DNA from 3 places in the Sedimentibacter sp. B4 genome. Region 3 is predicted to be linked to each of the others. Evidence: riboswitches for the same ligand, from Rfam matches in the RefSeq annotation. Region 3 holds a riboswitch; each other region holds the start of a gene.

What was found. A riboswitch is a leader RNA that binds a small molecule or an ion and turns the genes downstream of it on or off. The one in region 3 is predicted to bind thiamine pyrophosphate.
Region 1: linked by a shared signal. The riboswitch ahead of thiT (energy-coupled thiamine transporter ThiT) and the one ahead of BN358_RS09650 (thiamine-binding protein) in region 3 are both predicted to bind thiamine pyrophosphate.
Region 2: linked by a shared signal. The riboswitch ahead of thiW (energy coupling factor transporter S component ThiW) and the one ahead of BN358_RS09650 (thiamine-binding protein) in region 3 are both predicted to bind thiamine pyrophosphate.

What each region holds. Positions count from the first base shown of each region.
Region 1 covers NZ_CANG01000957.1:19,083-23,300, reverse strand. The annotation lists partial or broken gene BN358_RS19720 (manganese catalase family protein) at 1-269, opposite strand, end outside; gene BN358_RS19715 (spore coat protein CotJB) at 300-575, opposite strand; gene BN358_RS24815 (spore coat associated protein CotJA) at 579-773, opposite strand; gene BN358_RS19710 (hypothetical protein) at 1,438-1,680, shown strand; TPP riboswitch at 1,803-1,893, shown strand; gene thiT (energy-coupled thiamine transporter ThiT) at 1,930-2,559, shown strand; gene BN358_RS19700 (putative quinol monooxygenase) at 2,721-3,005, opposite strand; gene BN358_RS19695 (ABC transporter ATP-binding protein) at 3,028-4,218, opposite strand, start outside.
Region 2 covers NZ_CANG01000019.1:111,264-115,481, reverse strand. The annotation lists gene thiC (phosphomethylpyrimidine synthase ThiC) at 1-1,260, opposite strand, end outside; gene thiW (energy coupling factor transporter S component ThiW) at 1,257-1,751, opposite strand; TPP riboswitch at 1,873-1,972, opposite strand; gene rpsF (30S ribosomal protein S6) at 2,143-2,430, shown strand; gene BN358_RS03950 (single-stranded DNA-binding protein) at 2,455-2,919, shown strand; gene rpsR (30S ribosomal protein S18) at 3,012-3,236, shown strand; gene BN358_RS03940 (HesB-like protein) at 3,482-3,805, opposite strand; gene spoIID (stage II sporulation protein D) at 3,986-4,218, opposite strand, start outside.
Region 3 covers NZ_CANG01000046.1:82,387-86,604, forward strand. The annotation lists gene BN358_RS09645 (metallophosphoesterase) at 1-912, opposite strand, end outside; TPP riboswitch at 1,450-1,580, shown strand; gene BN358_RS09650 (thiamine-binding protein) at 1,657-1,953, shown strand; gene BN358_RS09655 (ABC transporter permease) at 1,922-2,698, shown strand; gene BN358_RS09660 (ABC transporter substrate-binding protein) at 2,734-3,747, shown strand; gene BN358_RS09665 (ABC transporter ATP-binding protein) at 3,778-4,218, shown strand, end outside.

The DNA.
Region 1 (4,218 bases), on a different contig from region 3:
GCAATGAGTTCATCTCTTGTAGCGCCTTGAAGCAGTTTTTTAAACAATGTAGCAACCATTTCCATATGGCCCAGCTCTTCAGTGCCTATATCGGTCAATACTGCTTTTGTTTCATTCAGAGGCATGCTGAATCTTTGTGTGAGGTAGTTCATGCTTGCACTTGCTTCACCGTCAGCTCCGCCGTACTGGTTTAAAACAGCCTTGGCCATTCTTACATCTTTGTTGGAAACCCTTACAGGGTATTGTAGCTTTTTATCATAAACAAACATAATCTCTATTCATTCCTTTCTATTGAATTTTTACATTTCCCAAGGCCATGGGCTGTTTATATAACGCCATGTGTCGCCCATTTCTGTGTTCATGTTCATCATTGGTCCATATTCGGCTTCGTATGCTTCACGGTATTGCTTAAGATGTGTAGCATACTCGTGATGTCTGTAAAGGGCAACAGGATCATTTGGATGAGTGTCTAAATAAAGAGCAAGATCTAGTGCTGCAAAATGCAATTTTTGAATATCCAAGAGCATTGCTTGCTGCTGGCGGGACATTCCTTTATGTGATTCATAATTCATCATATTCTACACCCCTTCGTGAATGAATTCTAAATACGGAGTCACCAGGTCCGGATAGACTGTTCCTTGAACAAATGCTTCATTTATATTGTTAAAATATCTTGGGTTGATCTGATAAGGCACATAACCATACCCTACCATTGGGTTTTCTGGCATATATGGCACCATTGGTATATAGTTGTCATAATCTTTTCTAATCAAAATCTTCATTCCTTTCTAAAGAATATCTTCTATCGATAGATAGCTATAATTATATTATTCATTAAGAAGCGATAAGTGACTTGTTTGCTGAAATTGTATATACACATTTATATATCAAAAATCAAATAAAAAGGTTGAATATGAATTTAGAGGAAATACCATAATTGAAGATACTATTGGGGAATAATAGTAAGTAGGAGCTCTGGGTAATCCAGAGTTTTTTTTTTTTCAAGAAATAATTATAGGACGGGATAAATTTCCGTCCATGGTAGACCAATTTATATAAAACTATCTATGACAATGGTGGTTATTGTCTTCTTCCAAAGCGTCTTCAAGTAATTCTATTAAACACTCGAAAACACATTCGCAGTTATGATGACGATTTCGATTTCTGCCAGTACCAGCTACATCATTATTTCTATGATGACAATGATGATTATTTTCTTCAAGTGCGTCTTCAAGTAATTCTAGTAAACATTCAAAAACGCATTCACAATCACATCTTCTGCCAGTTGTATCTATGCCACAATATTTTATATAATTCTACATATATTTTGCAATTTGTGTCAAAATATATATTTTTACATATATTACTGTATTAAACTTTATAAATGTAATTCATAAATATTTGTTATATAAATTTTGAATGAAAGGAGCATATAATTTGAATAATGATTTTAATAATGATTATCCTATATACAACATGGATATCAATGATAATGATGTGAGTATGAGCAGATTTGATATGAGACGTGACTATGACTATGACAGAAGACGTGATTTTGACTATGACAGAAGAAGACGTGACTTTGACTTTGATAGAAGAAGATTTGACAGAAGAAGACGTGATTTTGATTTTGACTTTGACTTTCCATTATGGTTTTTTTTCTGGCGATTTTTCTTTTAACACAAGGTAGGCTGTTGTTTGGCAGGACAACAACCTACCTTGTATTTTTTTGTAAAAAGGCTGAAGTAATTTAACTATTGAAATTTGTGTTTAACGTGGTATAATATGACATACCAATAAAAGTAATTCGCTAGGGGAGCTTAAATGCTGAGAATTTACCCTCAAAACTTGATCCGGTTAGTACCGGCGAAAGGAAGACGACCGTAAAGCATAGTTTAGCCCCTCCCCGCGAAAAAGGGAGGTTTTTTTATGTCAGAAGAAGCATTACAATCATTTTTTGAATCTGTTCCAGGACAGGTTCTGACAGTAGCAACAATATTTTTGCTGTTGGTTTTAATAATGAGATCAAGCAAGAAAAAGAACGACGTGTCAGTGCTGGTTAAGTCTGCAATATTGATGGGAGTAGCATTTGTATTAAATCAAGTGACATTGTTTAGAATGCCTCAGGGAGGTTCAATAACTGCGTTTAGCATGTTTGCACTGTTTTTGGTAGGTTACTTGTTTGGACCAAGGCAGGGAATTCTTGCGGGAATGGCTTACGGCCTCTTGGATCTGGTTATCAATCCTTATGTTATTCACCCGATACAAATATTCATGGATTACCCTTTAGCTTTTGGAGCCATAGGAATTGGAGCAATACTGAGAGAGACAAAACAAGGAATGATTACAGGATACCTGGTTGGAGTTCTTGGAAGATACCTGGTAACTGTTGTTTCAGGAATCATATTCTGGGGAATGTATGCTGCGGAAGGGTTCAGTGCTGTGTCATGGTCATTTTTCTACAACATGACATACATGCTGCCAGAAGCTGTTGCAACAGTTGCAATTTTGTTGATTCCACAAGTAAGGCAGTTTTTTGAAAAATATAAACAGGAATAAAAAAATGACATATGGTATATGTCATTAGTTGTATGATGAAGTTAATTTAAACTTATTGAAGGCTAGACTGCGGGCGGACACGAGGTCCGCCCCTACAGATGGTAGTTTGTCAATAGCATGATGACATCTTTTACAGATGTCATTTTTATTTTTACTAGTTATTAATAAATCAGCTCGTATACATTGAGATCGGCACTTTTTCGAAGTCTTGCTATCATTGGGATTATTCTTGTGAAATGTCCTGAATTTTTGTGCGCTTCCAAGGCTTCGACACTTTCCCACTCTTCTATCATGGTTAAAATATCCTTGTTGTCCTTGTCTCTGAACAAATTGTAAGCTATGCATCCGTCTTCTTTTCTTGTTTCTTTCACCATTTCATCGTACAATGCAATTGCTTCGTCTGCTTTTCCTTCAAGATAAACACCTTTTGCCACTACTTTAATCATAATAACCTCCATAATATTTATTTTATGCATGCTCGTATTGGAGCTTGTATAGCTTGTAGTAAATTCCCTTGTAGGACAGCAGTTCCTGATGCGTTCCTTCTTCTCTTATTTCACCCTTGTGCATCACTATTATTTTACTTGAGTTTTGAACAGTGGAAAGTCTGTGTGCAACTATTAGGGTTGTTCTTCCTTTCATGAGCTTTTTCAAAGCATCCTGTATGAGAACTTCAGTTTCTGTGTCTATGTTTGCTGTTGCTTCATCAAGTATCAAAATGTCAGGCTTGAAGGCAAGAGTCCTTGCAAATGAAATCAGCTGCCTTTGACCGGCTGAAAATGCTGCACCGTTTTCTATTACATGCTCGTCGTATTTGTTGGGAAGCTTTGAGATGAAGCTGTGAGCATTTACGTATTTTGAAGCTTCAATTATTTCTTCATCTGTGATAGCTTCATTCTGAAGCCGTATGTTGCTTTTTATGTCTCCTGAAAACAGGAATACATCCTGCAGCATTTGTCCTATGTTTTTCCTCAGATCTGAAACCCTAATATCCTTAATATTTATTCCATCTATGAAAATATCTCCCTTTTGAATGTCATAATATCTGCATATAAGGTTTTGTATTGTTGTTTTGCCTGCTCCGGTAGCACCTACAAATGCAACACTTTCACCGGGATTTACCTTAAAGGACACATCTTTTAATATCCACTCGTCTTCCTTGTAGGAGAACCAAACATTTCTAAACTCGATACTTCCTTTGAAGCTCTCAACTTCAACTGCATTTTCGCTGTCAATTACTTCGGGAACTTCGTCCATGAGTCCAAAAATTCTTTCGGAAGCTGCCATTGCAGACTGGACTATGTTAAGCTGTTCCGCCAGTTCCTGTATTGGCTCGAAAAACTTGCTTATGTATCTCTGGAAAACAACTATGGTTCCTATGGATACGACGCCTTCCATTACCATTTTTCCTCCAAACCACAAAAGAATTGAAACGGCTGTTATGTTCATGAGGTAGTTTGTTGGATTGTATATGCTGAATGCAAAAAGTTGTTTTATGTTTTCTTTTCTGAGCTTTTCATTTTCAGATTTGAACTTGTGGAATATTTCATTTTCAACAGCAAATATCTGTACTATTTTCATGCCGGAAACATGTTCTGATATGAATGCATTTAATGCTGATATTTTGCTTCTTATTTCTCTGTATATTTTCTTTGAAGT
Region 2 (4,218 bases), on a different contig from region 3:
CCTCATGGCGCACATTTTCCCGCACATTGAACAGCTGTGTCTGTCAGCAGGAGGTGTACTTTCAAAATATTCCCTTGCCTTTTTTTTGTCTATGGCGTAAGAAAACATCTCCTCCCAGTCGATTCTTCTTCTCGCATCGCTCATTTTGTTGTCTATGTCTCTGGCATTAGGAATTCCTTTTGCTATATCTGCAGCATGGGCAGCAATTTTTGAGGCTATTATTCCTTCTTTTACATCATTAACATCGGGAAGCCTCAAGTGTTCTGCAGGAGTGACATAGCACAGAAAGTCTGCTCCGTTTGCAGCAGCAACAGCTCCGCCGATGGCTGATGTTATGTGATCATAACCGGGAGCAATGTCTGTAACAATTGGCCCAAGAACGTAAAATGGAGCACCGTGACAAAGTCTTTTCTGAAGCTGCATGTTTGCTGCAATTTCATTTAATGCCATGTGTCCAGGCCCCTCAACCAGTACCTGCACATTTTTGTCCCAAGCTCTTTTTGTAAGGTGTCCAATTTCAATGAGTTCTGAAATTTGTCCTGCATCCGTTGAATCGTTAATGCTTCCCGGCCTCAGTGCATCCCCAAGGCTTATGGTTACATCATATTTGTACAATATGTCCAGCAGCTCATCGTAGTGTTCGTAGAATGGATTTTCATTTCCCGTCATTTCCATCCAAGCGAAAATCAGTGAACCTCCTCTTGAAACAATGTTTGTAAGTCGTTTTGAGCGCTTGAAGCTTTCAATTGACCTCTTGTTTAATCCTGCATGAATAGTCATGAAATCAACACCTTCAACAGCATGAGCTTCAATAACTCTCAGAAAGTCTTCTGCCTTTATTTCCAGAAGGTCTTTTTCCAGATATCCGATGGCATCATACATGGGTACAGTTCCAATCATCGCAGGAGAATAATCTATGAGCTGCCTTCTGAATGTGTTTGTCTTGCCGTAGTTACTCAGGTCCATTATTGCTTCTGCACCGAAGTCAATGGACATTTTAACCTTTTCAAATTCTTTTTCATAATTCGCGCAGTCACCTGAAACACCAAGATTTACATTTACTTTTGTTTTAAGACCTTCGCCTATACCCTCGGGACTCAGGGATTTGTGATTTATGTTAGCAGGTATAGCAACCCTTCCAATGGCTACAAGTTCTCTTATTTTCTCGGCGCTCATATTTTCCTTTTCTGCAACTACTTCCATTTCAGAAGTTATGATTCCATTTTTTGCTGCTTCCATTTGTGTGCTGTAATTTTTCATTTAATACCTCCAATTATTTGTAATCCGGTTTTTTTCAAAGCTGTTATAAAAACTAAAGAAATCCCTGCACCTGCAACAGAACTTATTCCAAAGGGAACAATAAAACCAAATAATGCAGCCTCACGCCCCATTACAAGAGATGCTACAGGATAAGCCAGCAATGCTCCTATTATTCCTGTTCCCACTATTTCACCGAAAAAAGCAAGGGATGTTTTTTCAGTATGCTTGTAAAGCGTGCCGCATAAGAATGCTCCGCACATGCTTCCGGGGAAAGCCAGAAGACTTCCTGTACCCATCATTACACGGAGCAGAGATGTTACAAAAGCCATGCTGATGCCGTAAAAAGGTCCAAGAGTAACACCTGCAAGAACGTTGATGAAATGCTGCACTGGAAAAACTTTTGCTGCTCCAATGGGAATTGAAAATGTTGAACACACCACACCCACGGCAATTAAAATTCCTGCCTGGGCTAATTTCTTAGAATTTGACATAAAAACCTCCAAATTTCATTTTAAATATTTTGGTCTGAATCAGAGTATTACCTGCTGCATCTGACAAAAATGTAAAATAAAAAGCGCACCTGCTTGTGAAGTGCGCTATATGCTAATACAATAGTATCATTGCAATGTTCCCTACGTTGGCATTATCCAAATCAGGTACGGTCGAAACCAATGTTTCCTCTCAGCCTTCAAAAGCTCCCGAAATATTTAATTGTATTAATCTTAGCACTTAAGTATAAACTAGTCAATGATTTATGTAATTAAAATTAATTTGGAAAAATTCAAAAAAATGCTTGTATTAAATTTTCTCCAATGCTATAATATATTCGCTATCCTTGCTCCTGGGAGTACAGGGGCCAAAGTCCAAAGGGAGGTGACTCAAATGATGAGAAAATATGAAGGCGCATTCATTCTACTTGCTAATTTAGAAGAAGATGTAAGAAACGCTGAAATCGAAAAAGTAAAAAACATAATAACTGAAAGACAAGGAACAATCGAAAAGGTTAATGAGTGGGGTCAGAGAAGACTTGCTTATGAAATCGACAAAAAAAGAGAAGGTTATTATGTATTCGTTGACTTTACATCAGAAGCAGATGCTGTTAATGAAATAGACAGAATTTGTAAAATCAGCGATAACTTTGTTAGACACATGATAACAGTAGAAGAATAGAAACTATATAAAAGAGGATAAAATATGAATAGTGTTGTATTAATTGGAAGACTAGCCAGAGATCCGGAACTGAGATTCATACCTTCAACAGGTATGGCTGTAGCAAAATTCACTTTAGCTGTAGACAGAGAAATGTCAAGAGATAAGAAACAAGAAGCGACATCTCAAGGAAAACAGACCGCGGATTTTATAGGTATAACTGTATTCGGAAAACAAGCTGAAAATTGTGCAAACTACCTTGCAAAAGGAAGCCAATGTGCAGTTCACGGCAGAATTTCAACAGGCAGTTACACTACACAGTCAGGCGAAAAAAGATATACAACCGATATCGTAGCAGATAGAATAGAATTTGTTGGCGCAGGAAAAGGCCAATCATCATCACCGCAACAGGGAAGACCGGTTCAGCCAGATAGCAGCTTTTTCGATGGATTCCCAGATGAAGACAATGACATTTTCCAACCAGTAGATGATGAAGATATCCCATTTTAATGAATAGAATATTACGGAAGGAGGAAATATAAATGAGTTCAAGACAAGGCGGAAACAACTCTAGAGAAGATAGAGGCGACAGAAATGACAGAATGGGCAACAAAAGAAGACCACGCAAGAAAGTGTGCCAGTTCTGCCAGGAAAAAGCTACACATATAGATTATAAAGACCTTGGAAAGTTAAAGAAATATACAACTGAAAGAGGTAAAATATTACCAAGAAGAATCACAGGTGCTTGTGCTAAACACCAGAGAATGGTAACAAGAGCAATTAAAAGAGCAAGAACTATTGCTTTAATGCCATACGTAGCAGACTAATAAACAATAATAATAAAGATTTGTGCTCGCACAAGTCTTTTTTGTTGCTGGTTTTTGTAATGAGTGGTTACAGACTGATAATATCGGCATTTGCAATGAACTTAAAATCCCATTTTGTAGGGGCGGACTACTGTCCTCCCGGATTGTTGCTGTACATCTCATAATTCATATAATAAATAAAAAAAGCTAACGGTAATCCGTTAGCTTCAATCATTTTTAATTCTTAACTCTTAATTCTTAATTGTTTAGTGGCATCCGCCGCCGCATCCGCTGCAGCCTGACTGAGGCTGAACGACCGGTTTAAGACCTACACCGTATCCGTTGTTTTCTTCGCTTGAAACAATTATGAATCCTCCAAATTGTTCAATCAGTGATTTTTCTGCAATGAAAGTGACTTCTTTGATTGTTTCAACATCATCCCCATCAGTAGCTTCGCTCACTGATATTCCAAATACAGGGCCGCTGCATGCATAGTTGTCAATTCCTATTCTTATGTTGTATGAATCAACATTTGCCTCATCAAGCAATGCCTTGAATTCATCGTATGCTGTATCATTTATAAATATCATGGTATAATCCTTTCTGGTTAATCATTTTTGTTACACATCATGATATCATATTAAAATTGTGTTGTACATAATAAATTATATTAAATAATCATGCGATTTTAATTCTCGTACACATATGCAAAACAAACTGACCTGATATACATAAAATTCTTAACTCTTAACTCTTAATTCTTAATTTCTTTACTTCATACTTACAATTTCAACTCCTGTGTAGTAATGTTTTAAGATTTCCTTGTAATTATAACCTTCTTCGGCCATCCCATCAGCACCCCACTGGCTCATTCCTACACCGTGTCCGTAACCTGTTGTTACAATTTCTATTTCATTTCCTGTCTGAATGAAACTGAAGTTTGTAGAATTAAGACCAAAAATTGAACGCATTTCACGTCCTGTGATTTCAGCACCATTAACCA
Region 3 (4,218 bases):
ATGTTGTGCATATGAAAATTCATTACCTTTCTCGAGAATCTTGATTTTATTATCTGTATAGCGGATGTTTACTGAATTTGCAGACTCCTCTTGTGATGTCATTGCGATGTCGATAGGAAAGTCATCATAGCTTGAAAAAGTAAAATCAGCAGAATTGATGTCGGGTATAATTAATGCATTGAGTTGACCATCACGCTTTAATCCGCAACCACCATCAATACTGATGATTTTTTGATTATGATTTACAATCGGATTTGAGCATGCTATCTTGTCCCCATATAAAGTGACCGGCCAATGACCGACTATAACATATTTGGGAAAGTATAAGTTTTTATTTATAAAGGCATCGTTTTTTAGAACATTAAATGCATCGTCACCAACGAGAGAATCAATATCGGCAGTCGGCAGTCCACCGTGGACAAATATAAAATTTTGTGTTTCTATTATTGTTGGAAGGGAACGAAGAAATTCAAATTCGTCATTGAAGCTTTTGCTAATTCTTAGTTTTGCTTCCGGTATATCCGAAGGGGAGCTTATACAAAAATTTAATTCATCGCACATATCCGAAAAAAAACAGCCACCCCAACGTTCTTTCATATATATTATATAGTCTAAGAGCTCCTCGTTACTTTCAGCATCGTCATCTTCAAACATAGTAAGGCGCCACGCATCTACATTACCCATTAGGATGTACACCGTATATTTTTTACAAATATCCATAACATATCTAAGTGTCTTTAAACTTTCCGGACCTTTTTCAATAATATCACCAATAATGAAGAGTATATCTTTCTCCGAAAAATTTACCTTTTCAAGCAGGTTTTTAAGATGCTTGTAGTGACCATGAACATCACTCGTAACAATAATCCTTCTGTCACTTGGTACATTGATTTTATTTATAGTTGTTTTCATATGATTTCCTTCTGCTTCATTTGCAATATGTTGTTTTTTTATTTATTGGTCATTTTAGTGATTCTTTTGATTTAAGTTTTAGTATCTTTTCACCACTTCTAATGGTTCTCCTCCGTTCATCCCGCCACCTTACATTTTCACTAAGATGAACAAGGTAATTTAGAGGTGGGGGGTATTCTTGGAAAGTTGTGTTAAAATCTCTAAAACTTTATGTAACATTTTTCTACAAATATGCAACAATAATATTTTCTGCTTATCAAAACAATAATACCCTAATATTGCAAATATTTCCATATATTTATAAAGTTATAACATTATAAATATTGATTTATAAAAAAGTGCTTCTAGTTAATGCATCTGTCTTGGTCAGACAAGTTATTGAAAAGCTTTTATATAAGGATTTATCGTTACTAAATTAATAAAGTTGAGAAAAACAATGTCAAATAAAACTGTATTAAGGCAATATATTGTAGTAATATAATATATTTAATAATTTCTAGCGAATCATTGACAATGATGTACTGATGTGATAATATCTATCCTGCAGGGGAGCTTAATGAATTAGGCTGAGAAAAGAACTACTCCAATGTTCAAAACCCTAAAACAGTAAAAACTGTTTGGAACCTGATCCAGGTAATGCTGGCGTAGGGATTGTATATATTGGCGTATACCTTTAGGATTACAACCTCTTCCATTACCGGGAGAGGTTTTTATTTTACCAATACTAAATTCTAGGAGGGCTTTATGCAAGCAAATGTAGCTATTCAAGTATTACCACACGTAAATTCAGATGAAGAGGTTATCCGTATTGTAGATGAAGTAATTGCTTATATTAAGAGCACGGGATTAAACTACTATGTGGGACCAAGTGAAACAGCAATTGAAGGAGATTATGACCAGTTGATGGAAATTATAAAGAACTGTCAATTAGTAGCAGTAAAAGCAGGAGCTCCAAAGGTATCTGCCTATGTAAAAATTAGTTTTGCTCCGGATGGTGGTGTGCTTACTATTGAAAAAAAAGTTACAAAACATCATCAATAAAATATCTCCGTTTTTTGCAATAGTTGTCATTTTGATTGTTTGGCAGCTGTTGTCTTCTACGGGAGTTGTGCCAAAGTATATGCTTCCTTCTCCTGTTGATGTAGTAATGGCATTTGTCAATGATTTTCCATTGCTGATGGAGCATGCACAGGCAACATTAACTGAAGCATTTTTAGGTTTAACCATAGGAACTTTGCTTGGATTTGTTATAGCTGTTTTAATGGACAGGTTCAACTTTTTTTACAAATCTGTCTATCCCATCATGGTTATGACACAGACGGTTCCTACTGTAGCCATTGCTCCTCTTTTGGTGTTGTGGCTGGGTTATGGCATTTTGCCTAAAATTACATTAATTGTTATTACAACATTCTTCCCCATAGCTGTAAGTTTGTTGGAAGGATTTAAATCTGCTGACACTGATGCAATAAACTTGTTGAAGGCAATGGGAGCAAACAGACTTCAATGTTTCATACATATTAAATTGCCCAGTGCATTAAATCAGTTTTTCTCAGGATTAAGAATTTCAGTTTCTTATTCTGTTGTGGGAGCCGTTGTTTCTGAATGGCTGGGAGGTTTCACTGGACTTGGAGTTTATATGACAAGGGTAAGAAAATCTTATTCTTTTGATAAAATGTTTGCTGTAATATTCTTTATTTCAGCAATAAGCTTAATATTGATGTTTGCAGTATCATTTCTAAAAAAAGCTTCAATGCCATGGGAAAATACAAAAAAAGAAAATTATTAAAATTAATCGAAACAAGTTTTGAAAGGAAAATAAAAATGAAAAATATAAAAAGAACATCTTTTTATCTGATTGTTATGGTGGTGCTTTCATTGTTTATGTTCACATCATGTAGTGCAAATGAACCACAAAATTCAGACAAAGAAACAAATGAAAAAGTAAGAATAGTACTGGACTGGACACCTAATACAAACCATACAGGTTTATATGTTGCTCAAGCAAATGGTTATTTTGCAGAACAAGGTCTTGAAGTTGAAATCATGCAGCCACCTGAAGACGGAGCTGTAGCTTTGGTTGGCGGAGGCGGAGCCGAATTTGGAGTAAGCTTCCAGGACAGTCTGGCGCCAAACTTTGCTTCTGCAAACTCAATGCCTGTTACAGCAGTTGCTGCATTAATTCAGCACAACACTTCAGGTATTATTTCATTGAAAGAAGACGGAATTGACTCCCCTGCTAAAATGGCAGGATACAACTATGCAACATGGGATATGCCAATAGAAAAGGCAATCATTAAAAAAATAGTTGAAGATGACGGTGGAAACTTTGATGAAATTGAAATGGTGCCAAGCACAGTAACTGACGTTATTACTGCATTGCAAACTGATATTGATACTGTGTGGGTATTTTATGCATGGGATGGTATAGCAACAAAAGTTAAGGGGTTGGATACTAATTACCTGAATTTTGCAGATTATGGCAAGGAGCTGGATTACTACTGCCCAGTTTTGATTACAAACACTGAATATGCACAGGAAAATTCTGAAACTGTTAAAAAAGCATTGACTGCCATAAAACAAGGATATGAATTTGCAATAGAAAATCCTGAAGAAGCTGCTCAAATATTGTTAGAGGCAGCTCCTGAATTAAATCCTGAAATAGTTGTTGAAAGTCAAAAATGGCTTGCTGATCAATATATTGCAGATGCAGAAAAATGGGGATATATAGATCAGGACAGATGGGACAGTTTCTACGGATGGCTGTTTGAAAACAAATTAGTTGAAAATGGAATTCCTGAAGGCACAGGATTTACTAATGAATACCTTCCTGAATAAGTAAATAATAAAAAGGATTAGAGGAAAATTATGAATAAACTAACTACTAAAAATATAACCGTTTTTTATGACGGTTCTAGAATAATAGATGATATTTCCATAGAATTGAGACAAGGTGAAATTGTCAGCATTTTAGGAGTTAGTGGTGTTGGGAAAACAACATTATTTAATGTAATATCGGGTCTTGTAATGCCTGATGGCGGCACAGTTGAACTTGACGGCAAAAACATTACAGGTACAACAGGCAATGTAAGTTACATGCTGCAAAAGGATCTGCTTCTTCCTTATAAAACTATAATTGACAATGTATCTCTCCCCTTGATTATAAGGGGAGAGAAAAAATCAAAAGCAAGGGAATACACAGCCAAATATTTTGAAGAGTTTGGTTTGTCAGGTACTGAAAATAAATATCCTAAACAGCTTTCAGGTGGAATGAGGCAAAGAGCAGCTCTGCTCAGGACATATCTTTTT